DNA from 3 places in the Pseudomonas sp. HLS-6 genome. Region 1 is predicted to be linked to each of the others. Evidence: predicted binding sites of a transcription regulator. Region 1 holds the regulator's gene; each other region holds the start of a gene.

Region 1 (3,278 bases):
GGACCGGCCGCTGACGATGATCAAACGCATGTTCAGTGCCCGTTCTGTACATCCAGTACGACCTGATACAGGGACTGGCTATCGCCGGCCGCACGCAGTTTTTCGCGAACGTCCTTGCGGTCAAGCATGCTGGCGATCTGGCGCAGCAGCTCCAGGTGCTCGTCGGTGGCGGCTTCCGGAACCAGCAGTACGAACAGCAGGTCTACGGGAGCACCATCGATGGCGTCGTAATCTATGGGGGCATCCAGGTGGAGCAGCGCACTAATCGGTGCGGTGCAGCCACTGAGGCGGCAGTGTGGAATGGCGATACCGTTGCCGAAACCGGTTGAACCCAGTTTTTCGCGGGCAATCAGGCTCTCGAAGACATCTTGCATTTCCAGATCCGGTACTTCCCGGTCAATCAGGTTGGCAATGTGTTCGAGTACGCGTTTTTTACTGCCGCCCGGCACGTTCACAAGTGAACGGCCGGGGGTCAGGATATCTTCAAGTCGGATCATGAGTGGGGGGGATCAGCGAGCGGCTGCACCTTGCAGCAAGGCCTGCTGTTTTTCCTTGTGTTTTTTCAGTTGGCGGTCGAGCTTGTCGGCAAGCAGGTCGATCGCGGCATACATGTCTTCATGCTCGGCATTGGCGACGACTTCGCCGCCTGGGATGCGCAGGGTGGCCTCGATTTTCTGTTTCAGCTTCTCGACCTCCAGAATGACCTGCACATTGGTGATCTTGTCGAAGTGACGCTCAACACGCTCGAGTTTTTCCCCGATATAAGTGCGCAGCGCTTCGGTGACTTCTACTTGGTGTCCACTGATGTTGACTTGCATACAGCTTCTCCTTTTGTTGCCGGTGCATAAAGAGGCAGGTATTGCGCCTGCCACTTGAATTGCGGTGGCGCACCTCAGGTGCGTTACATCAGTCGCTTGCGTTCACTCGACGGTGCAATGCCGAGCGACTCGCGGTACTTGGCGACGGTGCGTCGTGCTACCTGGATGCCTTGTGCCTCCAGTAAACCAGCGATCTTGCTGTCACTCAATGGCTTTTTCTGATTTTCCGCTGCAACCAGTTTTTTGATGATCGCGCGAATCGCCGTGGACGAGCATTCTCCGCCTTCGGAGGTGCTGACATGGCTGGAGAAAAAGTACTTCAGTTCGTAAATTCCACGCGGGGTATGCATGTACTTTTGCGTGGTCACCCGGGATATGGTCGATTCGTGCATGCCCACCGCTTCGGCGATGTCGTGCAGCACCAGCGGCTTCATGGCCTCGTCACCGTGGTCGAGGAATCCACGCTGGTGTTCGACGATCTGGGTGGCAACCTTCATCAGCGTTTCGTTGCGGCTTTGCAGGCTCTTGATGAACCAGCGGGCTTCCTGAAGCTGATTGCGCATGAAGGTGTTGTCTGCGCTGGTATCGGCGCGGCGTACAAAGCCTGCGTATTGTGGATTGACGCGCAGGCGTGGGACGGCTTCCTGGTTCAGTTCAACCAGCCAGCGATCGCTGTCCTTGCGCACGATCACGTCAGGCACCACGTATTCGGGTTCACTGGACTCGATCTGTGAGCCGGGGCGTGGGTTCAGGCTTTGTACCAGTTCGATCACCTGGCGCAGCTCGTCTTCCTTGAGCTTCATGCGGCGCATCAGCTGGCTGTAGTCGCGGCTGCCGAGCAGGTCGATGTAGTCGCTGACCAGTCGTTGCGCTTCAGTCATCCAGGGTGTTTGTGCCGGCATCTGACGCAACTGCAACAACAGGCATTCGCTCAGGTTGCGGGCGCCTATACCGGCAGGCTCGAATTGCTGGATGCGGTGCAGGACGGCTTCCACTTCGTCCAGTTCGATATCGAGTTCCGGGTCGAAGGACTCACAGACCTCTTCCAGGGTTTCGTCGAGATAGCCCTGGTTGTTGATGCAGTCGATCAGGGTGACGGCAATCAGTCGGTCGGTATCCGACATTGGCGCCAGGTTCAACTGCCACAGCAGGTGGCTCTGCAGGCTTTCACCGGCCGAGGTGCGGGTGGTGAAGTCCCACTCGTCGTCATCGTTGCTGGGAAGGCTGCTGGCGCTGGTTTGATAGATATCTTCCCAGGCGGTGTCTACCGGCAGCTCATTGGGAATACGCTCGTTCCACTCACCTTCCTCAAGGCTTTCCACGGGAGTGGCGGTTTCCTGGAAGCTGGTTTCCTGGGATTCCGAGGTCGGCTTGGATTCGGCGTTATCCGCCATCGGGTCGCTGTTATCGAAGTCGTCGCCATCTTCCTGGCGTTCGAGCATCGGGTTGGATTCCAGGGCTTCCTGGATTTCCTGCTGCAGGTCCAGTGTGGAAAGCTGGAGCAGACGGATGGCCTGTTGCAACTGCGGTGTCATCGTCAGTTGCTGGCCCATTCTTAGGACGAGCGATGGTTTCATGGCAGGGGCTTAACACCTTATTCGCCGGCGCACATGCGCCATCCACTACAAGGGCGCCGAAGCGCCTTCTTTAAGCAAATTATATGCCTGAAACCGAGGTGTTTGCCTAGAGCGCTGTAACAAATAAGCCGGTATTTGGGCGGATCGTCAGCGCTCTGGCGGTGCCTCGCACCTCGGGCTTACAGGCGGAACTCGTGGCCGAGGTAAACCTCTTTAACCAGTTCGTTGGCCAGGATGGTTTCTGCATCACCTTCGGCGATTAGGCGACCATCGTTGACGATGTAAGCGGTTTCGCAGATATCCAGTGTTTCACGGACGTTGTGGTCGGTGATCAGAACGCCAATGCCTTTGGCTTTCAGGTGGTGGATGATCTGCTTGATGTCGCCGACCGAGATCGGGTCGACACCGGCAAACGGTTCGTCGAGCAGGATGAATTTCGGTGCAGTCGCCAGTGCGCGGGCGATCTCCACACGGCGACGTTCACCACCGGAAAGGCTCATGCCGAGGTTGTCGCGGATGTGGCTGATGTGAAACTCCTGCAGCAGGCTCTCCAGTTCCTTGCGACGCCCTGCGGCGTCCAGCTCTTTGCGTGTTTCCAGGATCGCCATGATGTTGTCGGCCACCGACAACTTGCGGAAGATCGAGGCTTCCTGGGGCAGGTAGCCAATCCCAGCGCGTGCACGGCCGTGCATCGGCTGGTGGCTGACATCCAGGTCGTCGATGAGCACGCGGCCCTGGTCGGCCTGTACCAGGCCGACAATCATGTAGAAGCACGTTGTCTTGCCGGCGCCGTTAGGGCCGAGCAGGCCGACGATCTGGCCGCTGTCGATTGACAGGCTGACGTCACGTACGACTTGTCGACTCTTGTAGCTCTTGGCCAGGT
Region 2 (3,278 bases), 670 kb from region 1:
CGAATCGATCACTGCCAGGTTCGGCAGGGTCTGGCTGGAGACCTGGGAAATCGCCTCACCGGTCACCAGTGCGTCGATTTCCAGGCGATCGGCAATGCGGGTTGCAGCACGCAACATCATACGCTTGAGGGTAACGCCCATATAGCTGTTACCGACCTTGCCGAGAATTTCGCCGACCACTTCTTCGAACGGCACGCTGACAAACAGCACACGCTGGCTGCTGCCGTACTTTTTCCAGAGAAAGTGTGCGACTTCCATTACGCCAAGCTCGTGGGCACGGCCACCGAGGTTGAAGAAACAGAAATGGGTCATCAGGCCGCGACGCATCATCTGGTAGGCCGCCACGGTAGAGTCGAAACCACCCGACATCAGCACCAGGGTCTGTTCCAGCGCGCCCAGCGGGTAGCCGCCGATGCCCGGGTGCTGGCTGTGCACCACGAACAGGCGCTCATCACGCAGCTCAAGACGCACGACCACTTCAGGGTTGCGCAGATCGATCCCGGCGGCGCCGCACTGCTGGCGCAGTTGGCTGCCAACATAACGATCGACATCCATGGAAGTGAAGCTGTGCTTGCCGGCACGCTTGCAGCGAACCGAAAAATGCTTGCCGGCCAGCTGCGCACCATAATGAAGCTTGCACTTGGCGACGATATCGTCGAAATCGACCAGCGGGTATTCGTCGACCTGCAGGAAATGCGCAATGCCCGGCGTGCAGGACAGGCGCTCGATCATCTCGCGCTGCACTTTTTCATCGTCCAGGCGCGTGATGATCTCGAGATTATCCCAGACACCCTTGACCACGAGCTCTGGATCGAGATCCTTGAGCACGACACGAATGTTGCGGCAGAGCTGGCGAATGAAGCGCTTGCGCACCGGGCCGCTCTTGATGGTGATCTCTGGGAAAATCTTGACGATTAGTTTCATGAAAAACTGCGCGCAATGTGCCAAGCGAAAAAGGGGGGCGCGGATTATAGCGGAAATTGCTCAAGGTTTGACCAACTATTGTACGGACGGCATCTAACGCACCAAAACAGGTCATCTTGATTAAAAATCGCATCATAAGAGTGCGAAAAAAATCCGCTTTTTCAGTATTTACGGCGCAAACGCCTATGTTTGGGGCAAAAAACCCAAGTCGGGGCACTGGCATGCAATTTGCTCCCTTGTGAGGCAGGTTGCCTTGGCGGACTATTCGCGCCCGGCATCACCCAAATTCAAGGGCTGCACAGGCAAGCTCTACCCCACCCGGAGGACACTATGTCGAAGTCGGTTCAACTCATCAAAGATCATGACGTTAAATGGATTGATCTGCGCTTCACTGACACCAAAGGCACTCAGCACCACGTGACCATGCCAGCCCGTGATGCGCTGGATGAAGACTTCTTTGAAGCCGGCAAGATGTTCGACGGCTCCTCCATCGCTGGATGGAAAGGCATCGAAGCGTCCGACATGATCCTGATGCCGGTCGACGATACTGCCGTGCTCGATCCGTTCACCGAAGAGCCAACGCTGATCATCGTTTGCGACATCATCGAACCTTCGACCATGCAAGGCTACGACCGCGACCCACGCGCCATCGCCAAGCGTGCCGAGGAGTACCTGAAGTCCACCGCTATCGGCGACACCGTACTGGTCGGCCCGGAGCCAGAGTTCTTCATCTTCGACGAAGTGAAATTCAAGTCCGACATCTCGGGCTCGATGTTCAAGATCTTCTCCGAACAAGGTTCGTGGATGTCCGACCAGGACGTCGAAGGCGGCAACAAAGGTCACCGCCCAGGCGTCAAAGGCGGTTACTTCCCAGTTCCTCCGTTCGACCATGACCACGAAATCCGTACTGCCATGTGTAATGCCATGGAAGAAATGGGCCTGGTCATCGAAGTTCACCACCACGAAGTGGCAACTGCCGGCCAGAACGAAATCGGTGTGCGTTTCAACACCCTGGTGAAGAAAGCCGACGAAGTTCAGACCCTGAAGTACTGCGTACACAACGTTGCCGACGCTTACGGCCGTACCGCTACCTTCATGCCGAAGCCACTGTACGGTGACAACGGTTCGGGCATGCACGTTCACATGTCCATCTCCAAAGAAGGCAAGAACACCTTCTCCGGCGAAGGCTATGCCGGCCTGTCCGACACCGCCCTGTACTTCATCGGCGGTATCATCAAGCACGGTAAGGCACTGAACGGCTTCACCAACCCTTCGACCAACTCCTACAAGCGTCTGGTCCCAGGCTTCGAAGCCCCTGTAATGCTGGCCTACTCGGCGCGCAACCGCTCCGCCTCGATCCGTATTCCATACGTTTCCAGCCCGAAAGCTCGTCGTATCGAAGCGCGCTTCCCGGACCCGGCTGCCAACCCATACCTGTGCTTCGCAGCGCTGCTGATGGCAGGTCTGGACGGTATCCAGAACAAGATCCACCCAGGCGATGCCGCCGACAAGAACCTGTACGACCTGCCGCCTGAAGAGGCCAAGGAAATCCCACAGGTTTGTGGCAGCCTGAAAGAAGCCCTGGAAGAGCTGGACAAGGGCCGTGCGTTCCTGACCAAAGGCGGCGTTTTCAGCGACGACTTCATCGACGCCTACATCGCCCTGAAAAGCGAAGAAGAAATCAAGGTTCGCACCTTCGTACACCCACTGGAATACGAGCTGTACTACAGCTGCTAATCCCGTGACGCTCGCGCAAGCGGCGTAAGAAAGGCCTCCCTCGGGAGGCCTTTCTTGTTTCTGACGTGTCACCTACGCAAAGCCCAGACGCCTGGCACTGAGCCCTGCGGGAAGTTGGCTTGCCAACGATGCAGGCACCACGTACTCGCCGACACACCCGTCGACGCCAGCGCAGGCAAGCCTGCATCCCACAGAAAACGCGGTTTGAAGCGCCCTCGGAAGCCTCTTTCCGGGCAACGCCTTTAATGCAGAACCGATCCCGGCTCAATGCTCTATATTGGTGCAATGAGCCGCCTGCATCCGCTGTTAACAGCCCATTTTGGTTCAAGAAAATCGCAAGCCTAGGGCTTTGTAGTCCTTTTTTGGGCATATACAGGTCTTTTTCAGGCGAATCCGCTTCTTTTCGGAGCCTTGGTTTGTTTTTTGCATTTTCTTCGTATCAGCGGATTACCAGTGCGCGCGACCCTGGCTTCAGCCACGGTTGTCATGTACCAAAAGAGGTCAACGACGCCCCATGACCATCAGCGATGCTCTGCACCGACTGCTACTGGACAACCTGACCACTGCCACCATTCTGCTCAATGCCGAACTGCGTCTTGAGTACATGAATCCGGCGG
Region 3 (3,278 bases), 480 kb from region 1:
ACCGGCGCAGGCCTGCTCACCCAACACCCAGGCATCCTTGCTGGCACCACCGCGCTGCATCGAGATCACGTCGGCATCAGCCTGTGCCGACACCCGCACCAGCCCGCCAGGCAACACCCGATAGCCGTCGGCACAAGCCACGGCGTACACGCGCATACCCACCGAGCGGGATTGCAGCGTACGTTGATCGACCTGCCAGACCGGCGCCTGGGACAACTGCACCCGCTCTTGGGCAACATAGACAGCCGGTCGCGCACCGATACGCGCTGCCAGTGCCCGCTGTTGTTCAGCATCAAGTGCGCCTCCCAACACAGGCGTGAACCGCTGCGAAGGGAACGCTGGCTTGAACACCAGGTCTGGCAGTTTCTCCAGCGCCTGTGCCAATGCCGGAGGCTCGCCGCACCACCAACTGGCAACGGAGGGCAGGCTCAAGGCCTCGCCGAACAGGTGCTCATTGATAGCGGGCAAAAAACCAAGCAGGCCGGGTGACTCCAGCACACCGCAGCCCAAGGCATTGGCCACCAGCACGCGCCCTTGACGCACGGCATCGAGCAAACCGGGAACGCCCAATGCCGAATCCGTGCGCAACTCCAGCGGGTCGCAGAAGTCATCGTCAAGACGCCGCCAAATGCCGTGAACACGACGCAAACCATCCAGTGTCTTGAGGTACACGGTGGCATCGCGCACCGTCAGGTCGCTACCCTCGACCAAGGGGTAACCCAGTTGCCGCGCCAAATACAGGTGTTCGAAGTAACTCTCGTTGAATCGCCCGGGGGTCAGCAGCACCACCAGCGGCGCCTCCCCTTCACTCGGTGCCGTCTCGGCGAGAGTCTGCTGCAAGGTTCGAAAGAAACCCGCCAGGTGCTGTACATGGAGGCTGCGGTAGAGCTCCGGCCAGGCCCGCGAAAGAATTGTGCGGTTCTCAAGGGCATAGCCAGCACCGGAAGGCGCCTGGGTACGGTCTGCAGTGATCCACCAGCGCCCATCCGGCGCGCGTGCAAGGTCAGCGGCGTAGACATGCAGGTAGGTTCCGCCAGGCACTTCGATACCTTGGCAGGGCCAGAGAAAATTGTTGTGTCCGTAGATCAGTTCGGGAGGTAAAAGCCCGTCGGCCAGCAGCTGTTGCGGTCCGTAGGTATCGGCCAGTACCGCATTGAGCAGACGCGCGCGCTGAGCGATACCGGCGGCCAGTGGCTGCCATTCCTCGGCAGACAACACGTGCGGCAACAGGTCCAGCTCCCACGGGCGATCAGCGCCCTTGGGGTCGGCGTAGATGTTATAGGTGACACCATTTTCCTGAAGCTGGCGGGTCAACAGCGCCTGACGCTGCGCCAACTGCTCGGGGCTGCTGCGCTGCAACTGCGCGAACAGCGCCTGCCAGTGCGGGCGTACCGCTCCGTCGCCCTGCAACAGTTCATGGTAGGAGTCAGGCTGGTCAGGCATGGCAGCGCTCAAGGGCCAAGGTCAGCCCTGAACCGCGCAAGAGTTGTGCCATGAGCGGCTACGCCGCGCCTGCGCACGGCTTAGCCTATCGGCGCACCAGAATCGTGCCTTGCCGCACGGGCAACGCACCACCCCGGCGCGCGGGCCAAGGCCAGGTTAGCGCGGCAGTACCGGCTGACGCGGCTTCTTCTTGCCTTTGCCCTTGGCGGCGTCTTTGCGCGCCTTGGCCGCATCCTGGTTACGGGCGAACGCTGCCGCCTTGGCCTCTTCGCGCTTGTCCCACGGCTTGCCACCATCGCTGCCACGCGGCGGCAGGCCAGTGTGCTGGGTCAGGATCTTTTGATCCTTGGCGACCTTGTGGCTGCCTGCAGGCGTCGAGTTCTTGCGTCGCGCACTCTGGTAGCTGTCGGTTGCAGGCTGGTGCAACGGGATCAGTTGGTGTTTGCCCGGGCCGATCAGGTCGCTACGGCCCATACGCTCCAGCGCCTCACGCAGCATCGGCCAACCCTTCGGATCGTGATAGCGCAGGAATGCCTTGTGCAGGCGACGCTGCGCTTCGCTCTTGACGATCGTGACCGGGTCACTCTTGTAGGTGACCTTGCGCAGCGGGTTCTTGCCCGAGTGGTACATGGCGGTAGCCGACGCCATTGGCGACGGATAGAACGCCTGTACCTGGTCGGCACGGAAACCATTGCCCTTGAGCCAAAGGGCCAAGTTCATCATGTCTTCATCGGTAGTGCCCGGGTGCGCCGCAATGAAGTACGGGATCAGGTACTGTTCCTTGCCCGCCTCTTTCGAGAATTTCTCGAACATACGCTTGAAGCGGTCATAGGTACCGATACCCGGCTTCATCATCTGATTCAGCGGGCCTTCTTCGGTGTGCTCCGGCGCAATCTTCAGGTAACCGCCAACGTGGTGGGTCACCAGTTCCTTGACGTACTCCGGCGACTCTACCGCCAGGTCATAACGCAGGCCCGAGGCGATCAGGATCTTCTTCACACCCGGCAAGGCACGCGCACTGCGGTACAACTGAATCAACGACGAGTGGTCGGTGTTCAGGTTCGGGCAAATGCCGGGGAACACGCACGACGGCTTGCGGCACGCGGACTCGATTTCCGGGCTCTTGCAGGCGATTCGGTACATGTTCGCGGTAGGGCCGCCAAGGTCGGAGATGACCCCGGTAAACCCTGGCACCTTGTCGCGAATCTCTTCGATCTCGCGAATGATCGACTCTTCGGAGCGGTTCTGGATAATCCGGCCTTCGTGCTCGGTGATCGAACAGAAGGTGCAGCCACCAAAGCAGCCGCGCATGATGTTGACCGAAAAACGGATCATGTCGTAGGCCGGGATTTTCTCCTTGCCATACGCCGGGTGCGGCACGCGCGCATAGGGCATGCCGAACACATAGTCCATTTCCTCAGTGGTCATCGGAATGGGCGGAGGGTTGAACCAGACGTCCACGTCACCGTGTCTCTGCACCAGCGCCCGGGCGTTGCCTGGGTTGGTCTCCAGGTGCAGGACTCGGTTGGCGTGAGCGTAGAGCACCGCGTCGCCACGGACCTTCTCGAAGGACGGCAGGCGAATCACGGTCTTGTCGCGGGTCATCCGCGGGCTCGCCAGCAACTGGACGACCTTCGGTTCATTCGGGTCTTCAACCGGGCCTTTTTCTTGCTCGATGGCGCAGGCCTGAGTGTCCTGGGTATTCACGTACGGGTTGATGATCTTGTCGATCTTGCCCGGACGGTCGATACGTGTGGAGTCGACCTCGTACCAGCCTTCAGGGGTGTCCCGACGAACAAATGCCGTGCCACGAATGTCGGTAATGGTTTCGATTT

What was found. The regulator sigma-54, encoded in region 1, starts transcription at its own class of promoters, with help from an activator protein. The targets are predictions, from matches to a motif close to ANTGGCATNNANNTTGCTNT.
Region 2: glnA (glutamate--ammonia ligase) is a predicted target of sigma-54. The motif match lies at 1,140-1,159, and genes of this name have one in related genera.
Region 3: CS390_RS02750 (circularly permuted type 2 ATP-grasp protein) is a predicted target of sigma-54. The motif match lies at 1,477-1,496, and genes of this name have one in related genera.

Annotation. Positions count from the first base shown of each region.
Region 1 is NZ_CP024478.1:1,101,534-1,104,811, forward strand. It holds gene rapZ (RNase adapter RapZ) at 1-30, opposite strand, end outside; gene ptsN (PTS IIA-like nitrogen regulatory protein PtsN) at 33-497, opposite strand; gene hpf (ribosome hibernation-promoting factor, HPF/YfiA family) at 510-818, opposite strand; gene CS390_RS04945 (RNA polymerase factor sigma-54) at 902-2,395, opposite strand; gene lptB (LPS export ABC transporter ATP-binding protein) at 2,575-3,278, opposite strand, start outside.
Region 2 is NZ_CP024478.1:431,264-434,541, reverse strand. It holds gene thiI (tRNA uracil 4-sulfurtransferase ThiI) at 1-924, opposite strand, end outside; gene glnA (glutamate--ammonia ligase) at 1,255-2,661, shown strand; gene glnL (nitrogen regulation protein NR(II)) at 3,176-3,278, shown strand, end outside.
Region 3 is NZ_CP024478.1:621,706-624,983, reverse strand. It holds gene CS390_RS02750 (circularly permuted type 2 ATP-grasp protein) at 1-1,443, opposite strand, end outside; gene CS390_RS02745 (YgiQ family radical SAM protein) at 1,600-3,278, opposite strand, start outside.